DNA from 4 places in the Sinorhizobium arboris LMG 14919 genome. Region 1 is predicted to be linked to each of the others. Evidence: predicted binding sites of a transcription regulator. Region 1 holds the regulator's gene; each other region holds the start of a gene.

The links. The regulator LexA, encoded in region 1, represses DNA repair genes until DNA is damaged. The targets are predictions, from matches to a motif close to TGTTCNNNNTGTGTTCNG.
Region 2: a site for LexA is predicted at 2,189-2,206, ahead of SINAR_RS0108530 (ATP-dependent helicase). Genes of this name have one in related genera too.
Region 3: a site for LexA is predicted at 1,298-1,315, ahead of dnaE (DNA polymerase III subunit alpha). Genes of this name have one in related genera too.
Region 4: a site for LexA is predicted at 1,990-2,007, ahead of SINAR_RS0121530 (ribonuclease T2). Genes of this name have one in related genera too.

The regions. Positions count from the first base shown of each region.
Region 1 covers NZ_ATYB01000014.1:1,450,775-1,454,974, reverse strand. The annotation lists tRNA gene SINAR_RS0118200 (tRNA-Asn) at 71-145, opposite strand; gene SINAR_RS1000000137825 (hypothetical protein) at 287-595, shown strand; gene SINAR_RS0118190 (hypothetical protein) at 647-994, opposite strand; tRNA gene SINAR_RS0118185 (tRNA-Cys) at 1,291-1,364, opposite strand; gene lexA (transcriptional repressor LexA) at 1,533-2,249, opposite strand; gene SINAR_RS1000000135520 (hypothetical protein) at 2,427-2,591, opposite strand; tRNA gene SINAR_RS0118170 (tRNA-Ala) at 2,765-2,840, opposite strand; tRNA gene SINAR_RS0118165 (tRNA-Ser) at 2,986-3,075, opposite strand; gene SINAR_RS0118160 (hypothetical protein) at 3,273-3,533, opposite strand; gene SINAR_RS0118155 (septal ring lytic transglycosylase RlpA family protein) at 4,168-4,200, shown strand, end outside.
Region 2 covers NZ_ATYB01000009.1:151,938-156,137, reverse strand. The annotation lists gene SINAR_RS0108535 (LysR family transcriptional regulator) at 1-35, shown strand, start outside; gene SINAR_RS0108530 (ATP-dependent helicase) at 74-2,143, opposite strand; gene SINAR_RS0108525 (alanine/glycine:cation symporter family protein) at 2,562-3,941, shown strand; gene otsA (alpha,alpha-trehalose-phosphate synthase (UDP-forming)) at 4,059-4,200, opposite strand, start outside.
Region 3 covers NZ_ATYB01000014.1:1,089,784-1,093,983, forward strand. The annotation lists gene SINAR_RS0116330 (lipoprotein-releasing ABC transporter permease subunit) at 1-303, shown strand, start outside; gene SINAR_RS0116335 (ABC transporter ATP-binding protein) at 321-1,007, shown strand; gene dnaE (DNA polymerase III subunit alpha) at 1,576-4,200, shown strand, end outside.
Region 4 covers NZ_ATYB01000014.1:2,101,985-2,106,184, reverse strand. The annotation lists gene SINAR_RS0121540 (DMT family transporter) at 1-895, opposite strand, end outside; gene SINAR_RS0121535 (alpha/beta fold hydrolase) at 892-1,836, opposite strand; gene SINAR_RS0121530 (ribonuclease T2) at 2,026-2,793, shown strand; gene ettA (energy-dependent translational throttle protein EttA) at 2,914-4,200, shown strand, end outside.

The DNA of each region.
Region 1 (4,200 bases):
CGATGCGCTTCCAGCGGCCGGATGTGAGGTGTTAACTCGCAGGCGCGAAGCTTGCAGTTCTGAGCCAAAGTGGCTCCCCGGGCCGGATTCGAACCGGCGACCTATCGATTAACAGTCGAGTGCTCTACCGCTGAGCTACCAGGGAACATCTGCGCCGCAGAAGTGAGGCTGCTAATACAAATGCTTTTCCGATTTGCCAAGTGCTTTTTCAAAAAAAATGACGGGAACCGGTTGCCGCCCTGTGGAGAAGGCACCAAGTGTGGGCCATTGGTACGAAAGAACAACGATGGCGACTGAAGGCAAGAAGAGGCATTTTGGCATAGATCCCAAGACGCGTGAGATCGTGCTCGGCAGCTGGCGGATAAGCTTGCCCAGTTCCCCCGCCTTGCGTGTCCTCATCGGCGTGCTGCTCGTGTGTGGCGGTTTGCTCGGTTTTTTACCGGTGCTGGGCTTCTGGATGGTTCCTCTGGGCCTTCTCGTGCTTTCGCACGATATACCCTCGATCCGTCGCCGGCGCCGCAGGCTGGCCGTATGGTGGGCGCGATGGCGCGGGAAACCGAATTCCCCCGGGCCCAATTCCTCCGACAGGCCGTGATTCGCTCGAATCGCGAAGAGGACCACCTCTCCTGCGGGCGCACTGCATTTTTCAGTCGTCAGAACTACCCGGCTTTCGTCGCCACTTTGGCAGAAGAGCAAATATGACGCAGACGAGTACCAGAGCAGTCGGCCAGAAGTCGGTCGCCTGATCCCAACTCCATTTCCACATTTTGTAACCTTCAAGGTGAGGCGGCTGCAGGTTTGCGCTGATCTCGAAATCACGTTTCTCGCGTCCGTGAAAGTGTCCGGCGGCGAATGCGAGGCCGATGATCAGCGCCAGCCTCCTCGGCGCAACCACCATGAACAGCAGGGCGACGACTGCTGCGATACAGAAGCCCTCGACCACATGGCCGAGCCAATCAAAGTGGCGCTGAATGTAGCCCCAGGGAATATCCATCATGTCGCGCTTCGAGTACCGCCGCTCCCGACGAGCCGGGCTGACAGGGTGCTATAGCACAACCGCCAATCAGGGGGCCACAAAGTCCTCGGGACCTCAGCTCGGCGCTGTCCTTCGCGAATACGGATCCTGCGTTCGTCTGACGAAGGTTATTCGGTCTCGCCTTGTGAATGTCGTCACGCGACGACCAAGCCGCAATGTCAGAGCTGCTGAGGGGCAGCTGAGCGTGACTGAAGGGCTGTTGATGGCAAAGAAAAGAAAATTTCTCGTGCAGCAAAGCCGGATTCGTATGGCTTTGGAGGCCTCGGCCGGAATTGAACCGGCGTACAAGGATTTGCAGTCCTCTGCGTCACCACTCCGCCACGAGGCCTCTACGATTTGGATTTTCAAATCGTGGCGCGGATTTAGAATGATTGATCGGAATCCGCAAGAGGGTTCATTTCGAATAGGGGCTTTTTTATTCTGTTTAACTGTTTGCCTTCCGTTCTACGGATGGCGTGGTCATGATGCTCGAAGGCTCAACACCTTATCTGACGCCCTAGTGGTAGCGCCGGATGAGGCCGACCAGGCGACCTTGGATCTTGACCCGATCAGGACCGAATATGCGTGTTTCGTAAGCCGGATTGGCGGCCTCGAGCGCAATGGAGGCGCCCTTGCGCCGGAATCGCTTCAGGGTGGCTTCCTCATCGTCGATCAGGGCGACGACGATATCTCCTGGGCTGGCGGTGCTTCCATTCCGGATGATCACCGTATCGCCGTCGAGGATACCGGCCTCGATCATCGAATCGCCTTTGATCTCGAGAGCGTAATGCTCGCCATTGCCGATCATTTCGACCGGTACCGAAATATCGTGCATATTGTTCTGGATTGCAGAAATCGGCACGCCGGCAGCAATGCGGCCCATGACCGGAACGGTAACCGATGCGGTCTCGGCCGGCGGCGGCGCCTTCGGTGCGGGGGGCGGCGCTGCGGGCTTGCCGAGGCTGCCTTCGATCACGCTAGGCGAAAAGCCGCGGCGGACCTGCGAAGTGCCGGTATAGGCCTCCGGCAACTTGATGACTTCCAGAGCCCGCGCACGATTCGGTAGCCGGCGAATAAACCCGCGCTCTTCGAGTGCCGTGATCAAACGGTGAATGCCCGACTTGGACGCGAGGTCCAGAGCGTCTTTCATCTCGTCGAAGGACGGCGGGACCCCGGATTCCTTCATTCGTTCATGAATGAACAGAAGCAATTCCTGTTGCTTGCGGGTCAGCATGGCGCGTCACTCCAGAATCGCGAAACAAATCAAGAACAGAACCTATCTGTTCCATATGTGTTCCGCAAGTACCTAAAATTCCGTGAATTTCGCTTGCTGCTCTATGCAAGGGCGCAACGCCGGCATGCCGGGCAAAGATCACCGGTGTCTTCGGAGGCGAGGGCGGACTATGCGGGCCTAGTAGGCAAGGCGCAGCCCGCCCGGCGTAAGAACGTCGAATTCAGGCTCGGGATAGGGCCCGTACCATTGGGTGTAGGTCGTGTTGGTCGAGCCTGTGCTCGCGCATGCCGAAAGGGCGAAAAGGGCAAAGATTACCGCTGCCACCAAAGATTTATCAGGCATGTTTTTCTCCGCTCGCGGGAGTTGCCCAGACCTCGGAGGGGTCAGACCAAAACTTTCTCTCAAATCAGCTTTCTTGGCAAGCGCAGCCGAACCGTCGGGCCGACCGAGACTGGCGCAACCCGGCGGGGTTGCGGCAGTATTACCTATGTCTCCGGGTCGGACAAAGGTCAGGATGGTGGAGCCGAAGGGAGTCGAACCCTCGACCTCCGCAGTGCGATTGCGGCGCTCTCCCAACTGAGCTACGACCCCACTGATCAACGATTGTATATGAGTTTTCGCTCGCCTGCGCCAGCGCATTCCGCTTGCCGACCATATTGTAATGCAAGGATGCGGTTAATAGCTGCAGGCCGCGTGAACTCAAACGGCATGCATCGCGGTGCACTGATTTTCTGAATGGCGGAAGAGGTGGGATTCGAACCCACGGTACGCTTTCACGCACGCCGGTTTTCAAGACCGGTGCCTTAAACCGCTCGGCCACTCTTCCAAGTGATTGAGGAGCTTCGTGAAATTCGTTTCCGAGTTCTCGATAGACCGGCGATCGCTGCCGGTTTGCTGCCCATTCACCAACGGCTGGCTTTTTAGCAGCTTTGATCGCATCGTCAACGTGCTCCGGAGCATTTGCGTGCGTTCCGGGCCTGCCCGACGGGGAGAAATCGGTCGCACGCCGCGCGTCCCTGCTGATCATCGTAAGCGCCGGTTGAGAATTATTCTGAGGCGGGCGCTGGTCCGGTTGCGGCCGGACTGTTCCTCCATCGATCCTTCCGGCGCAAATGGCGGCCAGTCGAAGTCTTCGCCGAGCGCGTCTCTGGCCTGCAGTCCATCGAGGCGATGGAGCAGGGCGACGATCATCTCACGGTCGCTGATGCCGCTGCCAGGCTCCAAATAGGCGAACAGGTCTCTGCGACAGTCCTCTATGAGCACTCTCATCTTGTCGGCATTCATGGACGTCCTCCCGAGGGTGCGCGCCGCACTGGGCCACATACGCCCAGGACACAGACAAGGACAATCGTCTCGGGCGCTGTTCAGTGTCTCGCACTGCGGTCAGCCTTTCTTCGCCTGCGGGGCGTACACCGCGACCTCCCGGTCGCCGCCCGTCGCTCCGGCGGTCCATAATCGTCTCATACATTGCGAGAGCCTTTTGGACGTCGAGCCAGAGCGCAGGAGGCACACCGGGAACGGAGCCCCAGAGTTGCACCGACGGGAAGCTTCGGTCAGCTCTGAGGCGCCACACCCTGCGGCTTACGAGAGTGCCGCCCAGGCGCTTATTGCGATATGTGGCGGCAGCGACACCCGGCAACGGGCTTAGGACCTTTGGCAAGTCCTGTCGGACTATGGTCCAGCGGCACATTTACGTTCCGTAAACCATGACGGGAGATTTTCAGACCCCCTTCGCCTTCCAGTTCGCAATTTCGCCTTGTTGTTGTCATGATTGTTCGACTGTTTCGTTTCGGGACGGCGAAATTCTGGCGGGGAACTACTGCACGATTGCGCAAAATCTCTGCGCGTCCGGTCGGAAGCGTGAGCGCTATTGGAGCGGATTTTCGGGTGCGGCTTTGCGAATGATCTTGTGGGACAGATGACATCCAATAACGGTGCGGCATATCTTGTG
Region 2 (4,200 bases), on a different contig from region 1:
TCAGCCGTTACGGGGGGCTGGTTCTGGCGAGCTGAAGGTCATGAGCGCGAACGACTGGGCACAGCGCCGAATTCTACCGCCACATGGTTCGCATCCGTGCTGCGACATCGATGCGGATTTGCCTGGCGCTGCGCTCGGAGGCATTGGGGCTCACGAGGGGCCAGGTTCCACTCTCGAAGAACTGAAGCAAGGTCGCGGGAATAAAGCGCGTGCGGCTTGCGTAGACATGTCGGTCCCCCTGCGCGTGCTGACCGCCGGTGAAAAAGCGCTGCGGCACGATCAGCGTCAGGCTGTCCTTGGCGCGCGTCATACCGACATAGAGAAGCCGCCGCTCCTCTTCCAGGTCCTGGCTCGTGCCCGCGGCCAGGTCCGACGGAATGCAGCCGTCGACGACGTTGAGCATGAATACGGACCGCCATTCCTGGCCCTTGGCAGAATGGATCGTCGACAGGATTAAATAATCCTCGTCGAGTAAAGGCACGCCGGCCTGATCGCTCGTCGCGTCCGGCGGATCGAGCGTCAGCTCCGTAAGGAAGCGCTCGCGGCTCGGATATCCGGCGGCGATCTGCTCGAGCTGCACCAGGTCGGCCCGGCGGGTCTCGCAGTCCTCGTGTATTCGTTCGAGATGCGGCTCATACCACATTCGTGCCATCTCGATTTCGGTCGGCCAGCCGGAGGCAGGTTTGCGCAGGGCCTGCAGCAGCTCGACAAGGGACGGCCAGTCCGCGCCGCTCTTGGGCGGAGCCGGGATTTCGCCAAGCGCCATCAACGGCTCGGGGTCGGCCGCGATCGTGTCCAGGATCTTGCCCGCGGTCTGCGGACCGATGCCCGGCAACATCTGCAGGAGCCGGAAGCCCGCGACCCGGTCACGTGGGTTCTGCGCAAAGCGCAGCACGGCCAGCATGTCCTTGACATGGGCACTGTCGAGGAACTTCAGACCTCCGAACTTAACGAAGGGGATGTTGCGGCGGGTCAGTTCCACCTCAAGCGGGCCGCTGTGGCTCGAAGTGCGGAACAGGACGGCCTGCTGCTTCAGGAGCAACCCGGATTCACGGTTGGCAAGCACCTGCTCGACGATGCAGCTCGCCTGATCCGCCTCGTCCTTCACTGTCAGCAGCTTAGGACGTTCCGCCGACTCCCGGTCCGTCCAGAGATTTTTAGTGAAGCGCTCCCGCGCCAGGTCGATGACTGCGTTGGCGGCCGCGAGGATCGGCTGCGTCGAGCGGTAGTTGCGGTCGAGCGTGATGATCTCGGCCGCCGGCGAGAATTGCTTCGGAAAGTCGAGAATGTTGCGGACCGTCGCTGCCCGAAACGAATAGATCGATTGGGCGTCGTCGCCGACGACCGTCAGGCCATGCCCGCCCGGCTTCAGCGCCAGCAGCACCGAAGATTGGAGCTTGTTCGTATCCTGATATTCGTCGACGAGGACATAGTCGAACCGGTTGCCGACATCGTCGGCCAGGCAGGGATCGCTGACCATCTGCGCCCAGTAGAGAAGGAGGTCGTCGTAGTCGAGGACGTTCTGGGCCTGCTTGGCGTCGACATATCCGGCAAACAGCTCCTTCAACTGCTGTTCCCAGCCAGACGCCCAAGGGTACCAGTTGCGGAGCACTTCGTTCAGCGGCATTTCCGCGTTTACTGCCCGCGAATAGATCGCCAGACAGGTGGCCTTGGTCGGAAACCGGCTTTCCATCTTCGATAAGCCGAGCTCGTGCCGCACGAGATTGATCAGGTCGGCGCTGTCCTCGCGGTCGTGGATGGTGAACTCCGGATCCAGCCCGATCTGTTCGGCATAAATCCGGAGCAGCCGCGCCCCGATGCCGTGAAAGGTTCCCGCCCACGAAAGGGCGTCGGTCATTTGGCCGGAACTGGGGCCGAGCACCTGCGCGCAGATCCGCGCGACGCGGCGCGACATTTCAGCGGCTGCCCTGCGCGAGAAGGTCATGAGGAGAATGCGGCGGGGATCGGCTCCGTTGACGACGAGATGAGCAACGCGATGGGCCAAGGTGTTGGTCTTCCCCGAGCCCGCGCCTGCGATGATCAACAGCGGGCCCGCCTGGGTGCTTTCTCCTGCTCCGACACCATATTCAACGGCGCAGCGCTGTCTCTCGTTCAGTTTCTCCAGATGGGCCGCTGTCGCCATTCATTTCACCTCGATGAGCTCTCCGACGGTCCGGCCGCAGCTGGTCGGAACGGAAAGGGAACATACAAGGGCAAGATGTCGTTGGAAAGTGGGACATTCTCCTCACCGCGGTCATTCTTAAAGCCGCTCACTATCAATTTCATGAATAGGAGCATTCGCACTATGAAATTCACCAGGGCCGACTTCTATGTATGATCGCGGCTCCCGAGGCTCGGCGAGTGCCGTCGCGCCTGACGGGCTAGCTCGATGGGCACCGCTGCTCGCCGTCGGGAGACACCCCTAGTCCATCCTCGACCGAGAAGAATTGAACGTGCCGGTGGCCATGGACAAGACGGTTTGAAAATATCTGCCGATGACGTAAGTCAGCGACGTGCGCAGGATCGCGGAAAGATAGGGCACTAGCGAGGAGAGCAGTTTCGTGGAAGCACTTGACCAATTCTTTAACTGGCTCAACGGCGTCGTTTGGGGCGTGCCGATGATTGTGCTGATCATCGGCACCGGTCTGTATCTGCAGCTTCGCCTGGGCTTCATGCCAATCCGCAAAGTGGCCTACGGCTTCCGCATGATCCTGAAAAGCCGCACCCCCGGCAAGGCCGCCGAAGGCGAGATTACGCCTTACGCCGCGCTCATGACGGCGCTGTCGGCGACCATCGGCACCGGCAACATCGCCGGCGTCGCAACCGCAATCGCCGTGGGCGGACCAGGCGCGTTGTTCTGGATGTGGGTTACGGCCTTCGTCGGCATGGCAACAAAATATGCCGAAGTCGTCGTTGCGGTGAAATACCGCGAAGTCGACGACAAAGGCGAACACGCCGGCGGCCCGATGTTCGCGATCAAGAATGGCCTGGGGAAGAATTGGCAGTGGCTGGGCACCGCCTTTGCCATCTTTGGCGGACTGGCGGGCTTCGGTATCGGGAACATGGTGCAGGCCAACGGGATCGCAAGCGCGGTCCAGAACGCCTTCGGCATCGAGACCTGGATCAGCGGCGTCGTCATCATGGTCTTAACGGGTGCGGTGATCTTGGGCGGCATCAAGCGAATCGGTGCGGTGGCCGAGAGGGTCGTGCCGTTCATGGCAATCTTCTATCTCGTCTGCGTGGCTGTCGTCCTGATTATCTTTGCCGGCAATATTCCCCAGGCCATTGCCACCATCTTCACCCAGGCATTCAGTCCGACGGCGGCCACCGGCGGTTTCCTCGGCTCCACCGTGCTGATGGCGATCCGCATGGGGGTGGCGCGCGGCATCTTCTCGAACGAGGCAGGCCTCGGTACTGCAGGTATTGCACAGGCCGCCGGCTCGACAACCAATCCTGTTTTCTCCGGCGTCATCGGCATGATGGGCACGTTCATCGACACGATCATCGTCTGCACTTTGACGGGTCTGGCGATCATGGTGTCGGGCGTCTGGACCTCGGGCGAGACCGGGGCGGTGCTGAGCTCCGCGGCATTCGAAGCGGCGCTGCCCGGCTTCGGGAATTACCTCGTGACGATCTCCCTGGCGCTATTCGCCTTCACAACGATCCTTGGCTGGGCCTACTATGCCGAGAAATGCTGGGAATTCCTGATCGGAACCGTGAGCGCGATACCGTTCCGCATCCTGTGGACCGTCGCGGTGTTTTTCGGTGCCACGCTCAGCCTCGACTTTGCCTGGCTGGTGGCCGACACCTTGAACGCACTGATGGCCATTCCCAACCTGATCTCGTTGCTGCTCCTGTCCCCGGTCATCGCCCAACTGACGCGCGACTACTTTGCCGAAGAACGCGCCGGCGCGGGACTGGCGTCGCACAGCCGAGGCTGAAGGCTGTTGCGGCGGACGCGATGGTGGAGCGTTTCAGTGCTTCATTGAAACGCTCCAACTCTTTGAGGCTGCGCACATCCGGACGGAAAACCGCTGCGACCTTTTCCTGGAACTGCTTTAACCCGACTCATCGGGTGATGCCGTCAGATCATCAAGGAAGTCCCGGCACCAGCGCGAAACGTCGTGTTTCAGCAGGTGTTCCATCATCGTCTTCCAGCGATCCTTCCGCTCTTCCAGCGGCATGCTGAGCGCGCGCGCC
Region 3 (4,200 bases), 360 kb from region 1:
GTGATGCGCATCTTCTTCATGACCGGCGCCGCAATCGGCGTCACCGGAACCATCGCCGGCGTCGTCCTCGGCGTCGTCGTCTGCCTCAACATCGAGTCGATCCGCCAGTTCTTCTCCTGGGTGTCCGGCGCCACGCTCTTCGATCCGGAGCTCTATTTCCTCAGCCAGCTTCCGGCCGACATGAATGCCGACGAGACCGTCACCGTCGTCGTCATGGCGCTTGCGCTTTCCTTCCTTGCCACGATCTTCCCGGCCTGGCGCGCCTCGCGCCTCGATCCGGTGCAGGCCCTGCGGTACGAATAACAAGGACAACAGCTTAAATGAATGCGCGCGTGGCACTGCAGCTCTCCGGCATCGAGCGGCATTATGGCGAGGGCGACACGTTCCTGCCGATCCTCAAGGGAGCCGACCTGACGTTGCGAAGCGGTGAGACGGTCGCCCTCGTGGCGCCGTCCGGTACGGGAAAGTCGACATTGCTTCATATCGCCGGGCTGCTCGAACATCCGGATGAGGGCGAGGTGCTCGTGAACGGTACCTCCTGCAACGGGCTCAGCGACGACCGGCGCACGGCAATCCGCCGCAACGAGATCGGCTTCGTCTACCAGTTCCACCATCTCCTGCCGGAATTCTCGGCGCTGGAGAACATCATGATGCCGCAGCTGATCGCCGGACTGCCCAAGGCCGAAGCGGCGGAGCGGGCATCGGCCCTTCTGGACTATATGCGCATCGGCCACCGTGCCAGCCACCGCCCGGCCGAGCTTTCCGGCGGAGAGCAGCAGCGCGTCGCAATCGCCCGGGCGGTCGCCAATGCGCCGCTCATCCTCCTGGCGGACGAGCCGACCGGCAATCTCGATCCCGAGACGGCCGGCTATGTGTTCGAGGCGCTGGAAGCTCTGGCGCGCCAGTCGGGGCTCGCGGCGCTGATCGCCACCCACAATCACGAACTCGCTTCGCTGATGGATCGCCGCGTGACGATCGACGACGGCAGGGTGGTCGAACTGAGATAGAGCATTTCCGCTTTTCTCGAATCGCGGAAACGCCCTATTCGCATTTCCCGACGGAACCGCTCCGCGCCTTTCCTGGAATGGCGCTGCTTCGTCCGCCGCAGCGCGCGATACAGCCTCGGCCTGAACCAGACCAGTGCTCACCGCACGGGCCTGCCATCCCGACATGTCGTTCGGCGGGCGCCGCCCGCCCGCAAAGCCTGCGCGATGTGCGGGGCCGTCGGGGCGCGCGTTAACCATAGCCAGTGAATAGCGGGTCTTCCATGCAGTCTTCCTTGACTATCGAACAGAAATGGAACAAAAAGAGAACAATAGCGGAAAGGAGACAAGTTATGGCTGATTTCATACGTGATCTTGCTGCCTTCGCCTCGATGAGCCTTTTCATCGCGAGCATTTCTGTAATCGCTCTCGGCTTGTGACCGACACTCAATCGACGTCCCCCGCGTCCTATGCATGTGCAGCAAGAAGCACCAACGCGGGGGCAAAAACCCCTTCATGCCGCCCTTGAGACTGGACAGCCGGGACGGGAAACGGGATATCCTCGACGCCGGACGAGAATCGGAGTGCGGCGATGACAGGCAACCAGGGTAACGGACAGGGCACAGGGGCAGCGGATCCGCAGTTTGTTCACCTGCGCGTGCATTCCGCCTATTCGTTGCTGGAAGGCGCCTTGCCCCTGAAGAAGATCATCGGCAAGGCGGTCGCCGACGATCAGCCGGCGATCGGCATAGCCGACACCAACAACCTCTTCGCGGCGCTCGAATTCTCGCAGAAGGCCGCCGGCGACGGACTGCAGCCGATCATCGGCTGCCAACTCTCGATCGACATGGAGGACGAGGCGGAAGGCGAGCGGCGCGGGCACGCGCATCAATTCGTGAAGCTTCCCTCGATCGTGCTGATCGCGGCGACCGATGACGGTTACGCCCGCCTCGTAGAGCTCGTTAGCCGCGCCTATCTTGCAGGCGAGGGCCATCAGCAGGTGCGGATAAGCCGCTCCTGGCTCGCTGCAGGCAGTACATCCGGCCTGATCGCCCTCACGGGTGCGGGGGCGGGCCCTGTCGACATGGCACTGAAGTCGGGCTCGCCTGCTCAGGCAGAGGCGCGCCTGAAAGCCTTGATCGAGCTTTTCGGCGATCGTCTCTATGTCGAGCTGCAGCGGCACGGGAACTACGACCGGCGTCACGAAAGCCGCATGATCGACCTTGCCTACCGGTTCGACGTTCCGCTCGTCGCCACCAACGAGGCGTTTTTCCCGTCGCCTTCCGACTACGATGCCCACGATGCGCTGATGGCCGTCGCCCACAATGCGATGGTCTCCGACGACAGCCGTTTCCGTCTGACCCCGGACCACTATTTGAAGAGCCGAAAGGAGATGGCAGCGCTTTTCGCGGACCTGCCCGAGGCCTTGGAGAACACGATCGAGATCGCGCGGCGCTGCTCGTTCATGTTGAAGACCCGCGGGCCGATCCTGCCGCGCTTTACCGGCGCTTCGGATGATCCGGAGGAGGCCGAACGCGCCGAGGCGGCGGAACTGCGCCGGCAGGCGGAGGAGGGGCTGGAGGGCCGCCTCGCCAAGCTTGGCATGGCGCCCGGCTACAAGGAGGAAGACTACCGGGAGCGGCTGGCTTTCGAACTCGGCGTTATCGAGCGGATGAAGTTTCCGGGCTACTTCCTCATCGTTGCGGACTTCATCAAATGGGCCAAGCAGCATGACATCCCCGTCGGGCCGGGCCGCGGCTCGGGCGCCGGCTCACTTGTTGCCTATGCCCTGACGATCACGGACGTCGATCCGATGCGCTTCTCGCTGCTGTTCGAGCGCTTCCTCAACCCGGAACGCGTCTCGATGCCCGATTTCGACATCGACTTCTGCCAGGACCGGCGCGAGGAGGTCATCCGTTACGTGCAGCAGAAATACGGGCGTGAGCAGGTGGCGCAGATCATCACCTTCGGATCGCTGCAGGCGCGAGCGGCACTGCGCGATGTCGGCCGTGTCCTGGAAATGCCCTATGGGCAGGTCGACAAGATCTGCAAGCTTGTGCCGAACAATCCCGCCAACCCGACGCCGCTTTCCAAGGCGGTCGAGGAGGAACCGCGCCTGCAGGAAGAGGCGGAGAAGGAGCCGGTCGTCGCCCGCCTCCTCGACATTGCTCAGAAGATCGAAGGGCTTTACCGCCACGCTTCGACGCATGCGGCCGGCATCGTCATCGGCGACCGGCCGCTCTCGCAGCTTGTGCCGATGTACCGCGATCCGCGCTCCGACATGCCGGTGACCCAGTTCAACATGAAATGGGTCGAGCAGGCAGGTCTCGTAAAGTTCGATTTCCTTGGCCTGAAGACGCTGACGGTCCTGAAGACGGCCGTCGACTTTGTCGCAAAGCGCGGCATTCATATCGATCTCGCAAGCATTCCGCTCGACGACCCGAAGACCTACGAGACCCTTTCGCGCGGCGAGACGGTCGGCGTGTTCCAGGTGGAAAGTGCCGGCATGCGCAAGGCCCTGATCGGCATGCGTCCGGACTGCATAGAGGACATCATCGCGCTCGTGGCGCTCTATCGCCCGGGACCGATGGAGAACATCCCGGTCTACAACGCTCGCAAGCATGGCGAGGAAGAGATCGAATCTATCCATCCGAAGATCGATTATCTGCTCAAGGAGACACAGGGCGTCATTGTCTACCAGGAGCAGGTGATGCAGATCGCCCAGGTGCTCTCGGGCTACTCCCTCGGCGAAGCCGACCTCCTGCGCCGCGCCATGGGCAAGAAGATCAAGGAGGAGATGGACAAGCAACGCGCCCGCTTCGTTGATGGTGCCGTCAAGAATGGCGTCTCCAAGCCGCAGGCCGATCTGATCTTCGATCTTCTCGCCAAGTTCGCCAATTACGGCTTCAACAAGTCGCATGCGGCTGCCTACGCCATCGTCTCCTACCAGACCGCCTATATGAAGGCGCATTATCCGGTCGAGTTCCTCGCGGCGTCGATGACGCTCGACATGTCGAACACGGAAAAGATCAACGATTTTCGCCAGGACGCGATGCGCCTCGGCATTCAGGTGATCGCGCCATCGGTTCAGACCTCACACCGCCATTTCGAAACCGGCGACAACCGCATCTATTACTCGCTCGCCGCTCTGAAGGGCGTCGGCGAGTCGGCCGTCGACCACATCGTCGCGGTACGTGGTGACAGCCCCTTTGCAAGT
Region 4 (4,200 bases), 650 kb from region 1:
AGATGATATAGAGTCCTGAACCGATGATAATCGCGATGCCCAGCCATTTCAGCGCGTCGGGCAGGTCGCCGAAGACGAGCCAGCCGAAAATCGTCGCCGACACGATCTCGAGATATTGCAGCGGCGCGAGCACCGATGCGGGCGCCGCCCGATACGCATAGACGCCAAGCACGCCGGAGATCGTCGCGGTGACGCCGACCCCGGCCAGATAATACCAGGCGCGTCCTTCCGGCCAGACCGGATCGAAGACGCTCGATCCGCTGCCCTCGCCGAACCAAAGCAGCGCGAGACAGAAGAGACCGCCCCAGATGCCGGCATGGAATTGCATCGACCAGGGATCCTCGTTCTGCGCGACCATCCGTGTCACGAGCAGGAAAAAGGCGAGGCCGAAGGCGGCGACGATCGGCAGAAGCGCAATCGGGCCGACCTGCTGCATGCTCGGCTGGATGACGAGCAGCGCACCGAGGAAGCCGACGGCGCAGGCCGTATAGCGGCGCCAGCCGATCGTCTCCTTCAGGAATATGCTGCCGAGAATGGTGAGGATGATCGGTTCCACGAAGAAAATGGCGATCGCATCGGCCACCTCCATGACCTTCAGCGTGGTGATGAAGGAAAGCATGGTCACCACGAGAAGGCCGCCGCGCAGCGCATGCAGCGCACTCTTGCGCCATGTGAGATCGAAAAGCGTGCCGCGCAGAAGGACGATCGGCAGGATGAAGACGATCTGCAGGAGGAAGCGGGCCGCCGTGATCTCGGCCGAGGGCACCGTCGCGATGGCGAGCTTCGAGAAGATGTCGATCAGCGGCGAAAGCAACACCGAAAGGACCATCAGCGTCAGACCGTAGGAGATACGGTTGTGGTCGATCGCCGCCTTGGAAAGGGAGAATTCGCTCATGAAGCCTGACGCTTCCCCCGGACTGCCTTGAGGCACCAGGCGGCGAATTCCTCTGTCGCCTTTTCCCGGCCGATCTCGTTGAGCGTTTCGTGGCGCATGCCCTCTTGAATCGCGATCGTGACATCCGTCATGCCCCGCGCTTTCAGGCGGTTCCCCAGCCAGCGAACGGCTTCGCCGTTGAAGGTGGATGGGTCGGCGCTGCCGCCGACGAGGTGGACCGGCAGGCCCGGCGGCAGCCGCGACAGCCGGTCGCGGCGGGCGCCCGCAAAGGCGAAGGCAAAGACGTCGAGCCACAGCGATACGGTCGGGTCGAAGCCGCAGAGCGGATCGGAGATATATCTGGCGACCTCGCCTTCATCGCGCGACAGCCAGTCGAAATCGGTCTTCCGGTCGGTGACACTCGTGCTCCAGGCGCCGAAGGTGAGTCTGGTTACGAGCGGGCTCGGCACGTCCGATCCCTTCAGCATCTTCTCGACCGCCAGCAGCAGCTGGCCCCCCCGTCCGGCAAGACCCGGCCGGAAATTGGAGTTCCAGACAGCAAGCGCGTCGTAGAGTTCCGGATCGGTCTCGGCGGCGTTCAGCGCGATCAGGCCGCCCATCGAATGGCCGAACAGTACGACCGGCAGGCCGGGATGGCCGGCGACCGCCATATGACGGAGCGCGCGGAGGTCCGCGACGACCTTCGCCGCACCTTCGCGCTGCGCAAACGTGGCGAGAGGCGCGTCGGGAGCGCGGCTCGTGCCATGGCCGCGGTGGTCATGAGCGTACACATGGAAACCGTGGGCGGCCATGCTTTCGGCAAAGCGGGCATAGCGGCCGGAATGCTCGGCAAGGCCGTGGCTGATGACGAGAATGCCTTGCGGTTCGCCGGCGGCGCCGACATGGCGCCAGCCGAGCGTCGCGCCGGTCGGGCTTTGATGCGTCCTCACCTGCCCGAACATGCCATGCGCTCTCCCCACTTGCGGATGCCGTGCGGATATCAAATCGATTTGGGTGGGAAAGGCAATCGCAGCTTGTTGCTCGTTGCGCATGAGATCACAACGAATCTGCGGATGCCGATTCAGGGTTGCAGTTTTCCCGTATATGGTGTTATTTGTTCCTGTTTTGTTTCCTTTGGAGGGTTTGGGGCAATGCAGACAAGCGCGATAGTACATCTGATGAGGTTGGCGGCGCTGGCGTTGGGCTTGGCCAGCGCGCCCCTCGCCGTGGCTCAGGAGAGCTCGGCGGGCGAGGCCGAGACGGGCGCGGGAAAGACGGAATATGTCCTCGCTGTCAGCTGGCAGCCGGGATTCTGCGAGACGCGGCCTGATCGCAAGGAGTGTGTCGACCAGACGGCGGAGCGCTTCGACGCGACCAATTTCTCGCTTCACGGCCTGTGGCCGCTCAAGAAAAGCTATTGCGGCGTGGAAGCGGATCTCAAGGCGCGCGACCGCAAGGGCGAATGGCTGGAACTGCCGGAGGTCGCCGTGGGTGACGAGACGGCCAAGCGCCTGCTCGTCGCCATGCCGGGCGTCAAGTCCGGCCTGGACCGTCACCAATGGCTGCGCAACGGGACGTGCCAGACGGCAGACGCCGAGGACTACTTCACGCTGCAGCTCCGGCTTCTGGAGGAGCTCAACCGCTCGGCCGTACGCGCGCTTTTCGCCGATCGGATCGGCGAGGAACTCGACGAAAAGCAGATCAAGCAGGCCTTCGACCGGAGCTTCGGGGCAGGGGCCGGCGACCGGGTGCGCATGCGTTGCCAGTCGGTGAACGGCCGCGACGTGATCACCGGGCTTACGGTCGGGCTTTCGGGCGACCTGTCGGGCAAGGTCGAACTGCGGGATCTGATCCAGGCGGCAGGACCGACGGAGTTCAAATGCGCAAAGGGGATCGCTGACGCTGCCGGCCGGGGCTGATCGGGCACGCGCATTCGGGAGCGGCGGGGAGCGTCGAGGAAAGGGCCTTTGGCGTTGCCCCGCCATCATAATTCGCCTACATAGCGGGCAAAATTCCCTTCCGATGCGGAGCAATCCTTTATGGCACGTCAATTCATCTATCACATGGCCGGGCTCAACAAGGCCTATGGCAGCAAGAAGGTCCTCGAGAACATCCATCTCTCCTTCTATCCGGACGCGAAGATCGGCATTCTCGGCCCGAACGGCGCCGGGAAGTCGACCGTCCTCCGCATCATGGCGGGTCTTGATACCGAATATACCGGCGAAGCCTGGGTCGCCGAAGGTGCGAGGGTCGGCTATCTCGCACAGGAACCGCAGCTCGACCCCCAGAAGAACGTGCTCGACAACGTGATGGAAGGGGTGGCTGCCAAGAAGGCCATCCTCGATCGCTATAACGAGCTGATGATGAACTATTCCGACGAGACGGCGGAAGAAGGCGCCAAGCTCCAGGACGTCATCGACAGCCAGAACCTCTGGGACCTCGACAGCCAGGTGGAAATGGCGATGGAAGCGTTGCGTTGTCCGCCGGGCGATGCCGAGGTCACCAATCTCTCCGGCGGCGAGAAGCGGCGCGTGGCGCTGTGCAAGCTCCTGTTGTCGCAGCCCGAGCTGCTTCTGCTCGACGAGCCGACCAACCATCTCGACGCGGAAACGATCGCCTGGCTCGAGAAGCACCTGCGCGAGTATCCGGGCGCAGTGCTGATGGTCACGCACGATCGCTACTTCCTCGACAACGTCACCGGCTGGATTCTCGAGCTCGACCGCGGCCGGGGCATTCCCTATGAGGGCAACTATTCCGCCTATCTGCAGTCCAAGGCCAAGCGCATGGCGCAGGAAGGACGCGAGGAAGCTGCCCGCCAGAAGGCGATCAGCCGCGAGCAGGAGTGGATCTCCTCGAGCCCGAAGGCTCGCCAGGCGAAGTCAAAGGCCCGTGTCCGCGCCTATGACGAGTTGGTCAAGGCGGCCGCGGACCGGCGCCCGGGCGACGCGCAGATCATCATTCCCGTCGGGGAGCGCCTGGGGCAGGTCGTCATCGAAGCGGAGAATCTTTCCAAGGGCTATGAAGATCAGCTGCTGATCGAAGGCTTGAGCTTCAAGCTGCCGCCGGGCGGCATCGTCGGCGTCATCGGCCCGAACGGCGCCGGCAAGACGACGCTTTTCCGCATGATCACCGGCCAGGAGCAGCCGGACGAGGGTTCTATCCGCATCGGCGACAGCGTGCAGCTCGCCTATGTGGACCAGAGCCGCGATGCGCTCGACGCGAACAAGACGGTCTGGGAGGAAATCTCGGGCGGCAACGATGTCATCAGGCTCGGCAAGCATGAGGTCAATTCGCGAGCCTATTGCTCGGCCTTCAACTTCAAGGGC